DNA from 3 places in the Pseudoalteromonas sp. MB41 genome. Region 1 is predicted to be linked to each of the others. Evidence: predicted binding sites of a transcription regulator. Region 1 holds the regulator's gene; each other region holds the start of a gene.
The links. Region 1 encodes LexA, which represses DNA repair genes until DNA is damaged. Its sites were predicted from a motif close to TACTGTATNNNNATACAGTA; they were not measured.
Positions count from the first base shown of each region.

Region 1 (4,369 bases):
GCAATCCCATGCCAGTGGGCTGATGGCAGGCTGCGCAGCTGGCCATATAGACTTGCTCGCCTAAAACAACTAATTCATCTTTCGAAAGAGTTTGATCAAGTAATGCGGCATCTGCAGCAGCGGCTTGTTCTTTCGCTTGTTTTGCGTCTGCAAGCCAAGTCGCAAACTCATCTTCTGGCAATGCCTCAACAACCACCGGCATAAAACCATGGTCTTTGCCACATAACTCTGCGCATTGGCCGCGGTACATACCGGGCTCATTAATGCGTGTCCATGCTTCATTAATAAAGCCGGGATTGGCATCTTTTTTCACGGCAAAATCAGGAACCCACCAAGAATGTATTACATCATCAGAGGTCATTAAAAAACGTACTTTTTTGTTGATTGGTAACACCAGAGGTTTGTCGACTTCGAGTAGGTAGTGCTCTGTTTTTTCGGCTTGATTATCTATTTGATCTTTCGGTGTCGCTAAAATCGAATAGAAAGCAATATCTTCTCCCATGTATTCATAGTGCCACTTCCACTGCGACCCTGTTACTTTGATTGTAATATCTGCTTTTGAAGCATCTTCCATGGCAATAAGCGTTTTGGTGGCAGGGATCGCCATAGCGATTAAGATCACAAATGGAATTGCAGTCCAAAGTATCTCGACCTTCGTGCTTTCATGGAATTGGGCAGGCTTTGCCCCTTTAGACTTACGATGATGTATCAAAGCCCAAAACATCACCGCAAATACGATGATGCCAATCACACAACAGATAATAAATATCGTCATATGTAATTCATAAACATTATTACTTATATCAGTGACACCTTTACGCATATTGAATTGGCTATTTGCCAAAGCAAGTTGCGGAAGTGCTACCAATATAAGCCACAAGGTGTAACGCAGTTTACCCATGTGACAGCTCCTTTTAATGCTATTGCAAGACGCAAAGCGAAAAGGCGTTACAGCTGGTGCCCATTCGTTTTTTTTATTGTTTAAATACCCAAACCAATCGATGGTTGATGTGTCATCTGCAAACAGCTTGGGTCTGTGTATCATCACGACGCAGTGAACGACACACTCATTGTTTAACCCCCTTACACATTTGTTGTGTGTCTTTTTCGTAAATAGGTGTTAATACAATGTACTTAACCAATTAGTTAAAAAATGAGCAATAAGCAAGTTTTTGTGGTAATAAATGTTTATTTTGGTGCAAAAATAACAACTATAATCAGCGCGTTAATTAATACTTAAGGCAAGTATAAAAACTTAAAAAGAAAGGAAAACTGCGCCGTATAAGGCTTTATGTAGAAAGTAAGGGTGAACAAATCTTAGGTAAACGGTCAAAAACAAACAACGCACCAAATTGAATCAATTTGGTGCGTTGTTTCAAAAAAGTTTAGCAAAGCAGATAAAGTAATTACTCTGCTTGTAACGATTAACGCGTAATATAAAAAGCTACATCCAATCAGCGTTGCGAATAACCCCAACCGCTAAGCCTTCAATATTAAATGACTCATGCTCTAAGTCCACTTCAATCGGGGCAAATTCTTCATTTTCAGCATGCAAAAATACTTTACGTCCTGCTTTTTCTAAGCGCTTTACAGTCACATCGTCATCGACACGTGCCACAACAACTTGGCCATTTTCTGCAACTTGCGTTTTGTGTACTGCCAGTAAGTCACCATCCATGATGCCAATGTCTTTCATACTCATGCCGTTAACTCGCAATAAGAAGTCTGCAGCGGGTTTAAACAATGCAGGGTCAACCTGACAATGGCTTTCTACATGCTCTTGCGCCAAAATAGGTTCACCCGCGGCAACACGCCCAATCAGTGGTAAGCCAAGCTGTTCTGGCTCGTCTTCTTCGACTAATTGAATGCCTCGGCTTGCTCCAGGCTTCATTTTAATCATGCCTTTTTTTGCCAGTGCTTTTAGATGCTCTTCAGCGGCATTGGCACTTTTAAATCCCAATGTTTGCGCTATTTCAGCACGCGTAGGTGGCATACCAGTGTCTTTAATAAATACTTTAATAAGTTCTAAAATTTGCGATTGGCGTTTTGTTAATGGGCGCATACAACTGGTTTTCCATACAGTACATTTAACTGTGAGTATATACAGTTATCTGAAAATCGCAAATTTAAATTCCCCTTCCTCTCATGATAAAAAACAAGCATTGAACGGTGGGGATAGATACCATATTGTATACCGATATTTCACTTAAGAAGTTAGTTTGCGAAGGAAACACAATGAGCATTTGGTATCAACCATTCACCCTCGAATTATGTAAAGAACTCGAACAGGGTATTACTGGGCAAGGCACATTAATGAAAACAATGGGCATTGAAATAACCGAAATCGGCGACGATTATTTAGTGGCCACTATGCCCGCTATTCCAGAGCATCATAACCCTATGGGGATGGTCCATGGTGGTGCTAATGTTGTTTTAGCAGAGACTGTAGCAAGTTATGCAGCCAATTTTGTGGTCGACTTCACCGCATATTATGCTGTTGGCCAAGAAATAAATGCCAATCACATTAAAGCCTCTCGAAAAGGCCTCTTAACAGCCACGGCAAAGCCACTGCACTTAGGTAAGCGAACATCTGTATGGGAAATTAAAATAACGAATGCGGCAGGTGAACTATGCTGCGTATCACGAATGACCGCAGCGGTAGTCAAGCGTTAGTGATTAACGCTCAACAGGATAAATAGTAATTTCGAGCCCTGCGCCAATCGCTGAAATACGTAATAAGGTGTCTGCGTGCAGGGCTTGATTAAAACATTTAGGTGAGTCACCCGACTCAAACCCAATATCGAAAGTACGCTTTGAGCAAGACAACCATTGCTTTAATGCATTGCGTGAGCACGACTCTATAAGTTCACATAATTGGTTGATAGCTTTATCTGGTGTGCCGATATCAGCCGCGGCTTCAATACGTGCTAATTGACGGTATTCATCTTGGTCGTAATGTAAAACCATGGCGTTTTTCTTTAAATCAGCTACCAGCGCACTAATATCGTGTTTTGATTCAAGTTCCAGATCTACATTTAAAAATTGAATTTCCGACATACTCTCGTTTTTACCCTCTATTGATATCTCTGAAACTTTAACTCAGTTTTGTACATAAACCAAATTTAGAATACAGTAAATGCTGCAAGAGCGTTGAGTCGCTCTGTCTATACCGCTGCCCAATAAAAAAATAATAAGAGGTAATCAATGAATAAGCGCGTATTTAAATATGCCCGTAAAGGGCATAAGTGGCTGGGTTACTTACTCGCCATACAACTCTTTTTTTGGTTATTAGGGGGCTTAGTAATGAGCTCAATACCCCTTCAAAAAGTACATGGTAAACATTTAGCCAATCGTAGCTTAGATAATCCATTTACCTTGCATGATTACCCCGCTTCTCTTGACCAAATAACCAAACAATTTCAGCAAATTGATAGCATTCAATACCGTCATTTTTTAACCACTCCCATCATCGAAGTGACGACTAATAAAGGCGTGTTTAACTTTGACGGTCAATCAGGTCGTGCTATGAGCACACCAACTAAAACTGAAATTATTGCCAATGCCAATGCACACTTACTCATCAAGGCGGATGTCGCGGGTGCGCAGTTACTAGAAAAAGGAGCGAGAGAAGTCGGTCACCGCTCCAATGTGTGGCAAGTGAGCTATAACGATTGGTTAAATACAACCGTTTATTTAGAAGGCGACTCCGGTAAAGTCATTACTGTTCGTAGCACTTTGTGGCGCATTTTTGACTTTTTCTGGATGCTGCATATCATGGATTATGATGAACGAGAAAATTTCAACAACCCATTACTAATTAGCTTTGCCGCAAGTAGCGTATTATTTTGTATTACGGGCATTATTTTATTACTACAAAATGTCCGTATCAGACGCCGTAAACCGATTACACGTGCTGATCAATCAAAATAGGGTTACCATCAGGGTCGGTGACAATAAAACTGGCATCACCGACCTTTTGTACCGCCAGCCCCTGTTGTTTAAAGTGCGCCTCTAGTTCATCATAAGCACTAAACTCACTTAAAGGTCTCGCACTTTGGTCCCAGCCGGGGTTAAAAGTCAGCATGGTTTTATCAAACATCCCCTGAAACAAACCTATTAAATGTTCACCGTTTTTCATAATCAACCAATTATGCTCTATCTCACCCGCAAACGGAGTAAACCCCAACTTCTCGTAAAATAGCTTTGAAGCATGGATATCTTGTACATTTAAACTTACAGAAAACGCACCTAACCGCATTGTTCAACTCCCATAGACTGTATTTATTAATGACTATAGTTTACTTTTGGCGCGTGCTCTTTTTCTTTTCAGCTCTGCGTTTTACAATAGTGTTTCCAGTAGTTCACTTAT
Region 1 covers NZ_JAJJZF010000014.1:75,372-79,740, forward strand. The annotation lists gene coxB (cytochrome c oxidase subunit II) at 1-901, opposite strand, end outside; gene lexA (transcriptional repressor LexA) at 1,445-2,062, opposite strand; gene LPA49_RS14065 (PaaI family thioesterase) at 2,236-2,673, shown strand; gene LPA49_RS14070 (hypothetical protein) at 2,677-3,057, opposite strand; gene LPA49_RS14075 (hypothetical protein) at 3,205-3,930, shown strand; gene LPA49_RS14080 (VOC family protein) at 3,905-4,258, opposite strand.

Region 2 (4,369 bases), on a different contig from region 1:
AACAAACCAACAAATCACTCACATTAGTTTTTTTTATCTGAAAATTAAATTTTTCTAGTTTGAAGAAAAATCCACCATTGCGTATCATTTCCCCATACCGAGCTGCAACCTTTGAAAGTTTTTTCATTAAGCTCCGTTTTTTGCAATATGAAGTTTCGTATTGCACTTGGTTGACTTAAACAGGATAAAACCTCTTTAAGAAAACCGTAGTTCCCTGGATTACTTCCTTCAACTTGTTGTTTGCCCGCATGCTTATGCGGGCTTTTTTTTGCCTGCACAAACGTCAATGAGAATACCTACAGATAACTTAACAGCATGTGAATTACAGATGTTAAAATGAGACCATCAATCGTGGTTTGTGGTTTGTGGTTTGTGGTTTGTGGTTTGTGGTTTGTGGTTTGTGGTTTGTGGTTTGTGGTTTGTGGTTTGTGGTTTGTGGTTTGTGGTTTGTGGTTTGTGGTTTGTGCAAAATAAATCCACATTAACCTAAGGCAAGCTTTTTATATTTAATCGCTACAGTAACCCCCGCTCGATCCACCTTCTAATATCTACCTTCTAATATCTACTTTCTAGTATCTACTTTCTAATATCTAAAAACTAAAAACCCCGCTAAGCGGGGTTTTGTTATTTATCTGGGGTAAGACCAAAATGAAGGTAGGCAATATCAGAAACGAGTCGCCCTCTGGGCGTGCGTTGAATAAATCCTTGTTGAATTAAAAATGGCTCAATGACATCTTCAATAGTCTCTTTTTCTTCGCCAATGGCAGCCGCTAAGTTATCGAGACCAACAGGGCCACCCATAAACTTTTCAATGATGGCAAGAAGGTATTTTCGGTCCATGTAATCAAAACCGCTTTTATCAACATCGATCATATCAAGTGCTTGTTCAGCGACTTCGGCATTTACTTTACCGTCTGATTTAACTTGCGTGTAATCTCGTACTCGGCGCAAAAGTCTGTTTGCTATTCGTGGTGTACCGCGTGAGCGTTTAGCAATTTCAACGGCGCCTTCGTCACACATGATTAAATCTAAATATCGAGCAGAGCGGGCAACAATTTTTGATAAATCTTCAACCGAATAAAACTCTAAGCGTTGCACAATGCCAAAACGATCTCGTAATGGCGATGTTAACGAGCCAGCACGCGTTGTAGCCCCTATTAATGTGAAAGGCGGTAAATCGAGCTTAATTGATCGTGCCGCAGGACCTTCACCAATCATAATATCGAGTTGATAATCTTCCATTGCGGGGTAAAGTATTTCTTCTACTTGTGGACTTAAGCGGTGAATTTCATCAATAAACAGTACATCGCCTTCTTCAAGGTTAGTTAATAGCGCGGCTAAGTCGCCCGCTTTTTCAAGAACCGGCCCTGAAGTCGTTTTAATGTTTACATTAAGCTCATTCGCTACAATATTAGCCAGTGTTGTTTTACCCAAACCCGGCGGACCAAAAATGAGTAAATGGTCTAACGCTTCACCACGATGACGAGCGGCTTCAATAAAAATTTCCATTTGTTGCTTAACATGCGGCTGGCCTGTGTAGTCGTTTAATAGTTTTGGACGTATTGCACGATCGACACTGTCTTCATTACTTTGTTCACTCGCATCAATTAAGCGATCTGCTTCAATCATGGTGTACTCACAACATTGACTTTAGAGCTTCTTTAATAAGAACCTCTGTTGTCATACCTGGTTTATTTACAGCTTTAACCGCTTTTTGCGCTTGCGGTAGTTTATAGCCTAAAGATTCAAGTGCTGAAACAGCATCATCCGCAGCATTATTCGCTACTAGCGTATCATTACTTGCAGGCTCAATAATGGCATTATCGCTAAATGGTGTGAATAAGTCATTACCCCAATTTTTTAGCCTGTCTTTCATTTCAAGTACCAAGCGCTCTGCAGTCTTTTTGCCCACCCCAGGCAGTTTAACCAAGGTTGTCGCATCTTCATTGTTAACACAACTAACAAACTGCTGCGCCGACATGCCCGACAAAATGGCAAGGCCAAGTTTAGGGCCTACCCCATTTGCTTTTAACAGCTCTCTAAATAAAGCACGTTCAGTTTTATTATTAAAACCAAATAATAACTGTGCGTCTTCGCGAACAACAAAATGAGTATAAATAACCGCTTGTTCACCCACATTGGGTAAATCATAAAAACAGGTCATTGGCATTTGCACTTCGTAACCGACACCACTTACCTCTATAAGTATTTCTGGTGGCTGCTTTTCAACAAGTAACCCGTTTAATCGACCTATCATATTACTTCCTTAATCGTCCTCTTACGGTTTTGCTCGCGCTGCCCGCAAGTTTAATTAAATTTTGTTCTGAGTGAGCATGGCAAATGGCAATTGCTAACGCATCGGCAGCGTCGGCTTGCGGGGTTCCCGGCAGTTTTAGAATATTTTTAACCATATGCTGTACTTGCGATTTATCGGCACCACCATTCCCCACGACCGCCTGTTTTATTTGTCTGGCTGAGTACTCAAATACGGGCAACTCTGCCATTGACGCACCGACTATGGCGGCCCCTCGGGCTTGACCAAGTTTGAGTGCTGAGTCAGGATTATGTGCCATGAACACTTTTTCAATGGCAAAATTATCCGGCGAAAACTGTTCAATTAACTGGCTAACACCTTGATAAATCATTTTTAAGCGTATAGGAAAGTCGTGATCAGCAAGCTTTATACAGCCACTCCCTAAATAAGTAAATTTAGTACCTTGGTGGGCTATTACCCCATAACCTGTTAATCGTGAACCAGGATCAATCCCTAAAATAATCGCCAACTAACTGACCCATCTATAAAATCATCATCTGCATTTAATAATGCCAGAGCACTGTATAAATTACCAGTAACTAATTACAGTTCATAAAAAATGCCCGCAATTGCGAGCATTTTTTAAACATCGTCTTTATCCTAGCGACCGCAGTAAACCTTGAGTATTTTTTCGCATAGTGCGCGCTATCATTAAATACCCTAAACACGCAACAAATAACCCACCTGCTGCAGGGCCTATTAACCAAATATGTGGATGCAACTTACCTGCTAATTCGAACATTTGTTTTTGTACAATTAACAAAGCAACATCACTGACAACAGCCGCGACTAAACCGGCCGTAAAGCCTAATAATAAAAATTCATACAAGGTCGCGTTTTTAATTAATCGCCCTTTAGCGCCTAGCGTACGCAAAATAACAATTTCTTGCATACGCTCACCTAGGCTGGCTTGCACTTGCGAAATAAGCACTAAAGCACCACACGCAACAACAATCGCGAGTACAAAGCCAATCGCTAACGATACTTGCTCTATTGTTGAGCGTATTTGCTTAATAAAGCTTTCAACATCAATCGCATTCACCGTTGGGTATTGACGTAATAACTCACTAAACTCTCGCTTTTGATCTTTATTTACACGCACCGATGAAATGTACGTCGCAGGGAAACTTTGCAGCACATCGGGGCTCAAAATAATAAAGAAATTCGGTTTTAAGGTGTTCCAATTTACTTTACGTACACTGGTAATTTTGGCATCGAATGACTGAGCGCCAATTAAAAAGGTGAGTGTATCGCCCAACTCTACATCTAAACGCGCTAACATTGACTCTTCTAATGACGCCTCTGCCACTGAGCTCTCGGTAAACCATGTACCGTCAATTAACTCATTTTGCTTGGGTAGCTCAGCGCGCCACGTAAGATTTAACTCTCGGCCAATACCTGAACGTGCTTCTTCATCTTTTTTCTCATTGTCTTCTAATGATACCTCACGAGCCACCAGCTCACCATTAACGGCATTAACACGACCACGAACAATCGGGTAAAAATCTGACGTAGGCATGTCACGCTCTGCTAAAAACGACGTGATAGGTTCAAGCTCAGCTTCTGTTATATTCACTAAAAATGAGTTTGGCGCATCGGCTGGCAATTGTGACTGCCAATCTGAAATCATGTCGTTTTTAAGTACGATTAAAAACAACAGTAATTTAATAGCAAGCGCAAAGCTTATAAGCTGCACCGCATTTACGTTCGCTCGCTTTTGAATTGAAGCAATCGCTAAAGACCAGCTATTACCAGGACTTAAGCCTAGCTTACGACCCCCACCAAAAATAAGCTTCGATAGACCAAATAGCACCACGATTAAAAACGCTGTTGAGGTAAATAAAATGGCCGTAATTTTAATGTTATTACTGAACAACCACATTAACAAAAACACCGTTAGCGCCGACATTGCAAGGTGAATTTTGCTCACTAATAAACGGTCACCCAAGTTGCGACGAAGTACACGCAATGGGGGAATATCAAATAAATCCAGCAGCGGCTTAATCGAGAACATAACGGCACAAATCACGCCTGTACTGACTGCGATAAGCCAAG
Region 2 covers NZ_JAJJZF010000001.1:89,538-93,906, forward strand. The annotation lists gene LPA49_RS00395 (hypothetical protein) at 45-287, opposite strand; gene ruvB (Holliday junction branch migration DNA helicase RuvB) at 625-1,629, opposite strand; gene ruvA (Holliday junction branch migration protein RuvA) at 1,637-2,257, opposite strand; gene ruvC (crossover junction endodeoxyribonuclease RuvC) at 2,259-2,783, opposite strand; gene LPA49_RS00415 (ABC transporter permease) at 2,910-4,369, opposite strand, start outside.
Region 2: ruvC (crossover junction endodeoxyribonuclease RuvC) is a predicted target of LexA. The motif match lies at 2,833-2,852, and genes of this name have one in related genera.

Region 3 (4,369 bases), on a different contig from region 1:
AGGTACGAAAGGGCGTCTTTAATCTCTTGACGCTCGAAGAAGCGCATGCCGCCATAAATGCGGTATTTAAGCCCTTCTTGTAACATGGCTTCCTCGAGTACACGAGATTGCGCATTGTTACGGTATAGAATCGCGGCATCTTGCAAGGCATTACCAGCATTTAGCCAGCTACGCAGTTTACTGCTTACGAAACGGGCTTCATCTAATTCGTTAAAAGCGGCATACACCGAAATTGGTTCACCCTCGTTACCATCGGTCCAGAGGCTTTTACCCATGCGTTCAGCATTATTTTTAATTAGCGCATTGGAGGCTTTTAATATTGTGGCTGTTGAGCGGTAGTTCTGCTCAAGACGAATGGTTTCGGCTTCGAAGTCGGTTAAAAAGCGTTTAATATTCTCAATACGTGCACCGCGCCAACCATAGATACTTTGGTCATCATCACCTACTATCATAATGCTGTTGGTGTTTCCTGCTAGCAGCTTTAACCAAGCATATTGAATCGTATTGGTATCTTGGAACTCGTCTACCAACATATGAGCAAAACGCTGCTGATAATGACGCAGTAGCGTAGGGTGATTGTTAAGTACTTCGTAGCAGCGTAATAAAATTTCTGCAAAGTCGACCAAACCAGCACGATCGCACGATTCTTGATATGCTGCATAAACTTTCAGCATCATTTGCTCATTGATATCGTAAGCCTGAATATCTTTAGGGCGCAGACCTTCGTCTTTTTTAGCACTGATGTACCAGCTAAACTGTTTCGCTGGCCACTTTTTATCATCGATATTCATTGCTTTAAGTAAGCGTTTGATCATTCGCTGCTGATCGTCTGAATCTAAGATTTGAAAGCTTTCAGGTAATTTTGCTTCACGATGATGTGCACGCAAAATACGGTGAGACAACCCGTGGAAAGTGCCAATCCACATGCCACCAACAGGCGCTTTTAAGGTTTCTTCTACGCGAGAGCGCATCTCTTTTGCAGCTTTATTAGTAAAGGTGACGGCAAAAATACTGTAGGCAGAGGCTTGCTCAACTTGCATTAGCCATGCGATACGATGAACAAGTACTCGAGTTTTACCAGAACCTGCACCAGCAAGTACTAGCATATTTTGCAATGGGGCTGCGACTGCATCCCGTTGTTTGTCATTTAAGCCATCGAGTAATTCAGAAACGTCCATCGTTACGCCTTTTCAATCTATAATGAGAGGAGTATAACAGGTGTTTATGCAAGGCTAAATAAAATACTGTTTTTATAAACAGCTATTTTGGCAAGTTATTAAAATTGCATAATAAAAATTGTGAATTTGACCTATTTGTGGCAAAAAGAACTAAAATAAAAACAGTGTGAAAATTTAACGTGTTGATTTATAAAATATAATAAGTTGGCATGAAGTGTGTTTATAAAAAGTATAATCATCAAAAACTACAGAGGTTAGTATGGCAGAGCAAGGTTCTGGCGGTAATGTAATCGCAGCAATATGTAATATCTTTTTTCCCGGTTTAGGGCAACTGGTGCAAGGTCGTTTGATGGCGGCGATCGCATTTTTCTTAGCGTGGATCATAAGTGGGGTATTAATTTATGTCGCCGTTGGTTTCATATTACTTCCGATTGTATACCTATGGGCAATCATTGATGCCGCGCGTTTCAAGTCGCGACTCTAGCAATTTTTATATATCTAAACAGCATTAACACTAGCGCCATTGGGCGCTAGTGTTGTTTTTGGCCTTCTGAACTCGCTACTGCATGCCGCAACCGATATAATTACTGCATCAAGAGTTGTGAGTATTTACGATGGAATATCAATTTATCCGCGATCCAATGAGCGGTTTACGTATTAAAATTTCGACTGAACATGCGGTTATCGGTCGTTGGTTGAATGAAGAAATAGGCAAAGAAAAAATAGCGATGGTCCAGGCGCTAATTTCCGCTGTTAAAAATAGTCATGAGCCCTTAACACTGCAAGGCCAAGAAATAGATTTGATTTTGAGCAAGGACGAAGCGTTGTTTGAAGCTCATGCTCTTCATCAAGATAATGAAGATCTCATGGCGTATCAGGATGATGATTTAATGCTTGAAGAAAATGGCTTAAGCAGTGGCTGCGGTTTTGAGGATTTTGTTGATTTAATTGAGTCTTGGTACGCGTTTGCGCAAGGTCGATAAGCAGGGCTTATAAAGCCCTACTTAATTAATCACTCGATAGTGTGTTTATTGTTCGCTCACTGATTTAACTGCGGCTAACAATACGTCTTCTGTTAAACGAACTTTATAATTAGGGTTCGCATACTGAAAGTGGATAAGCCCTTGCTTATCTACTACAAAAACAGCAGGAACGGGTAACGCAACCTGTGCTTTGCCATCGAGTGATACAAAGTTAACCCCTAACTTGTTGCGATAAATTTTTGCGGTCTTGTCATCGAGATAAAATGCCAATCCCAACGTTTGGCTCAATGCCAAACTATCATCAGAGAGTAGTTGATAGTTCGCAGAGGTTATTTTAGTCTCGGCTAGCTTTTCTGGACTATCCGGAGATATTGCAATAATTTGTGCCCCCAAGTCTGCTAATTGATCCTCAATTTTTTGTACGTTGGCTAATTGCTTGGAACAATAGGGACACCATCCACCTCGGTAAACAATTAATACGGTAGTTTTTTCTTTAAAACGTTTTTTTAAAGAAACGGTTGTGCCGTTTTGGTCTTTTAAATCAACATCTGGAATTGTTAATCCAGGCAATAGTGGACTGACGTGCTCTGCCGAGTCAGCAATATTATGAGCTGTGGCTGCAAGTGTTTGGCTAGATAGCACAAGTAATGCACTAACAAGAAGGGTTCTCAGCATGGTATTCCTCAATTATTTTTTTCAACTGCTTATGAAGACCTGCTTAGCTGTTTTTTAATTTCATCAATGCTGAATTTATCTGTAGTATATAGCTAAATAAAAATGCAAGTTGGGATTAAAAATGTCTGCTAATTTACAAAAAATCGTTGTCATGCTTGAGATGCAAAATGCCATGAATACAAAAGTGCATGAGCAATGGTTTAGCCAAGGTTTTGAATGGTATCGTGCTATTTGGGTTGAGTGTGCTGAAATGCTCGACCGCTTATCGCCAGCACAATTGTAAGTATTGACGAGTTAGTAGATAGTTCTGAAATTGTAACCTATTGAAATTTATTTTTTATTAATTTTTTTTGGGGTTTTAATGCCACTTACAAAGTTTACTTACAAAAAATTAGTTAATCTGCCCTTAGCTACCTTGACTCTGTTAAGAAATTGACTTGCAGGTTAAAAATTAAGTTTACTTTTATTTACCCAAACATAAACATTTTAGGTTCAAGAACTGATACTGGAGCAAATGCTCTTTCAAGTGTAGACGTAGCAGTTTATATTTATAAAATACACTTGATCAAAAGTTTCAACGTATATTCGGAGTATTAATGAAAACAGTTGAATTGAAAATTTTAAATCCTAAAGTAGGCAATGAGATTCCATTACCTTCCTACGCAACAGACGGTTCTGCTGGTGTAGACCTTCGAGCATGCATTGATGAGCCTCTCACCTTAGAGCCAGGTCAGACCGAGCTGATTCCTACAGGAATCGCTATTCATATGAAAAGTAAAGATTTGGCTGCAACTATACTGCCTCGTTCTGGCTTAGGGCACAAGCATGGTATTGTACTAGGTAATCTAGTCGGACTTATTGATTCTGATTATCAAGGACAGTTGTTTATATCATGTTGGAATCGTGGCACTGATTCTTTCACGATTGAGCCCGCAGATAGAATTGCCCAATTGATGTTTGTCCCTGTAGTGCAAGCTCAATTTGAAATTGTTGAAGAATTTGAACAAAGTGATAGAGGCGAAGGTGGCTTTGGCCACTCTGGCAAAAACTAACCTTGATCACATTGAAGGCTGTATGAATCGGTCTGCGGCCTTACATAGATAATATTCTATTTGACTCTACTAAATCAGGATAAAGTTCAGCACTTTTAAGGCTATTGTGTTTTTTCTGTTTATGCAGGGTCGATAATATTTCCTTTAGGATTTCCCGCGTAATGTCTTCTTTACTTCTAGTGGTATCAAGGAATATAACCGACTCATCAATTATGGTGCTGTAAAAATCGCACCAAAAGTTCTTATTTTTTATTTCTAATGAGTCGATATCGTATTGATCTACCGTTGGCTTGCTAAGAACTCTTTTTCTTCGAACTTTTTCCGAAGAGTGTAAAACTATTGTAAGGTCGGGTTTTACAATACTTTGATAAATCTTATTTAATTCCGACTTTGCAAAAACTATTGAGCCGAACGAGGACTTTCTTAATTTTTGATAACCAAGTGCAGAAGGTAAATATCTGTCGAATATCAATACTTCTTT
Region 3 covers NZ_JAJJZF010000006.1:151,847-156,215, reverse strand. The annotation lists gene uvrD (DNA helicase II) at 1-1,178, opposite strand, end outside; gene LPA49_RS09075 (hypothetical protein) at 1,438-1,662, shown strand; gene LPA49_RS09070 (YacL family protein) at 1,793-2,161, shown strand; gene LPA49_RS09065 (peroxiredoxin-like family protein) at 2,207-2,836, opposite strand; partial or broken gene LPA49_RS09060 (dUTP diphosphatase) at 2,958-3,095, shown strand; gene dut (dUTP diphosphatase) at 3,433-3,888, shown strand; gene LPA49_RS09050 (hypothetical protein) at 3,929-4,369, opposite strand, start outside.
Region 3: uvrD (DNA helicase II) is a predicted target of LexA. The motif match lies at 1,243-1,262, and genes of this name have one in related genera.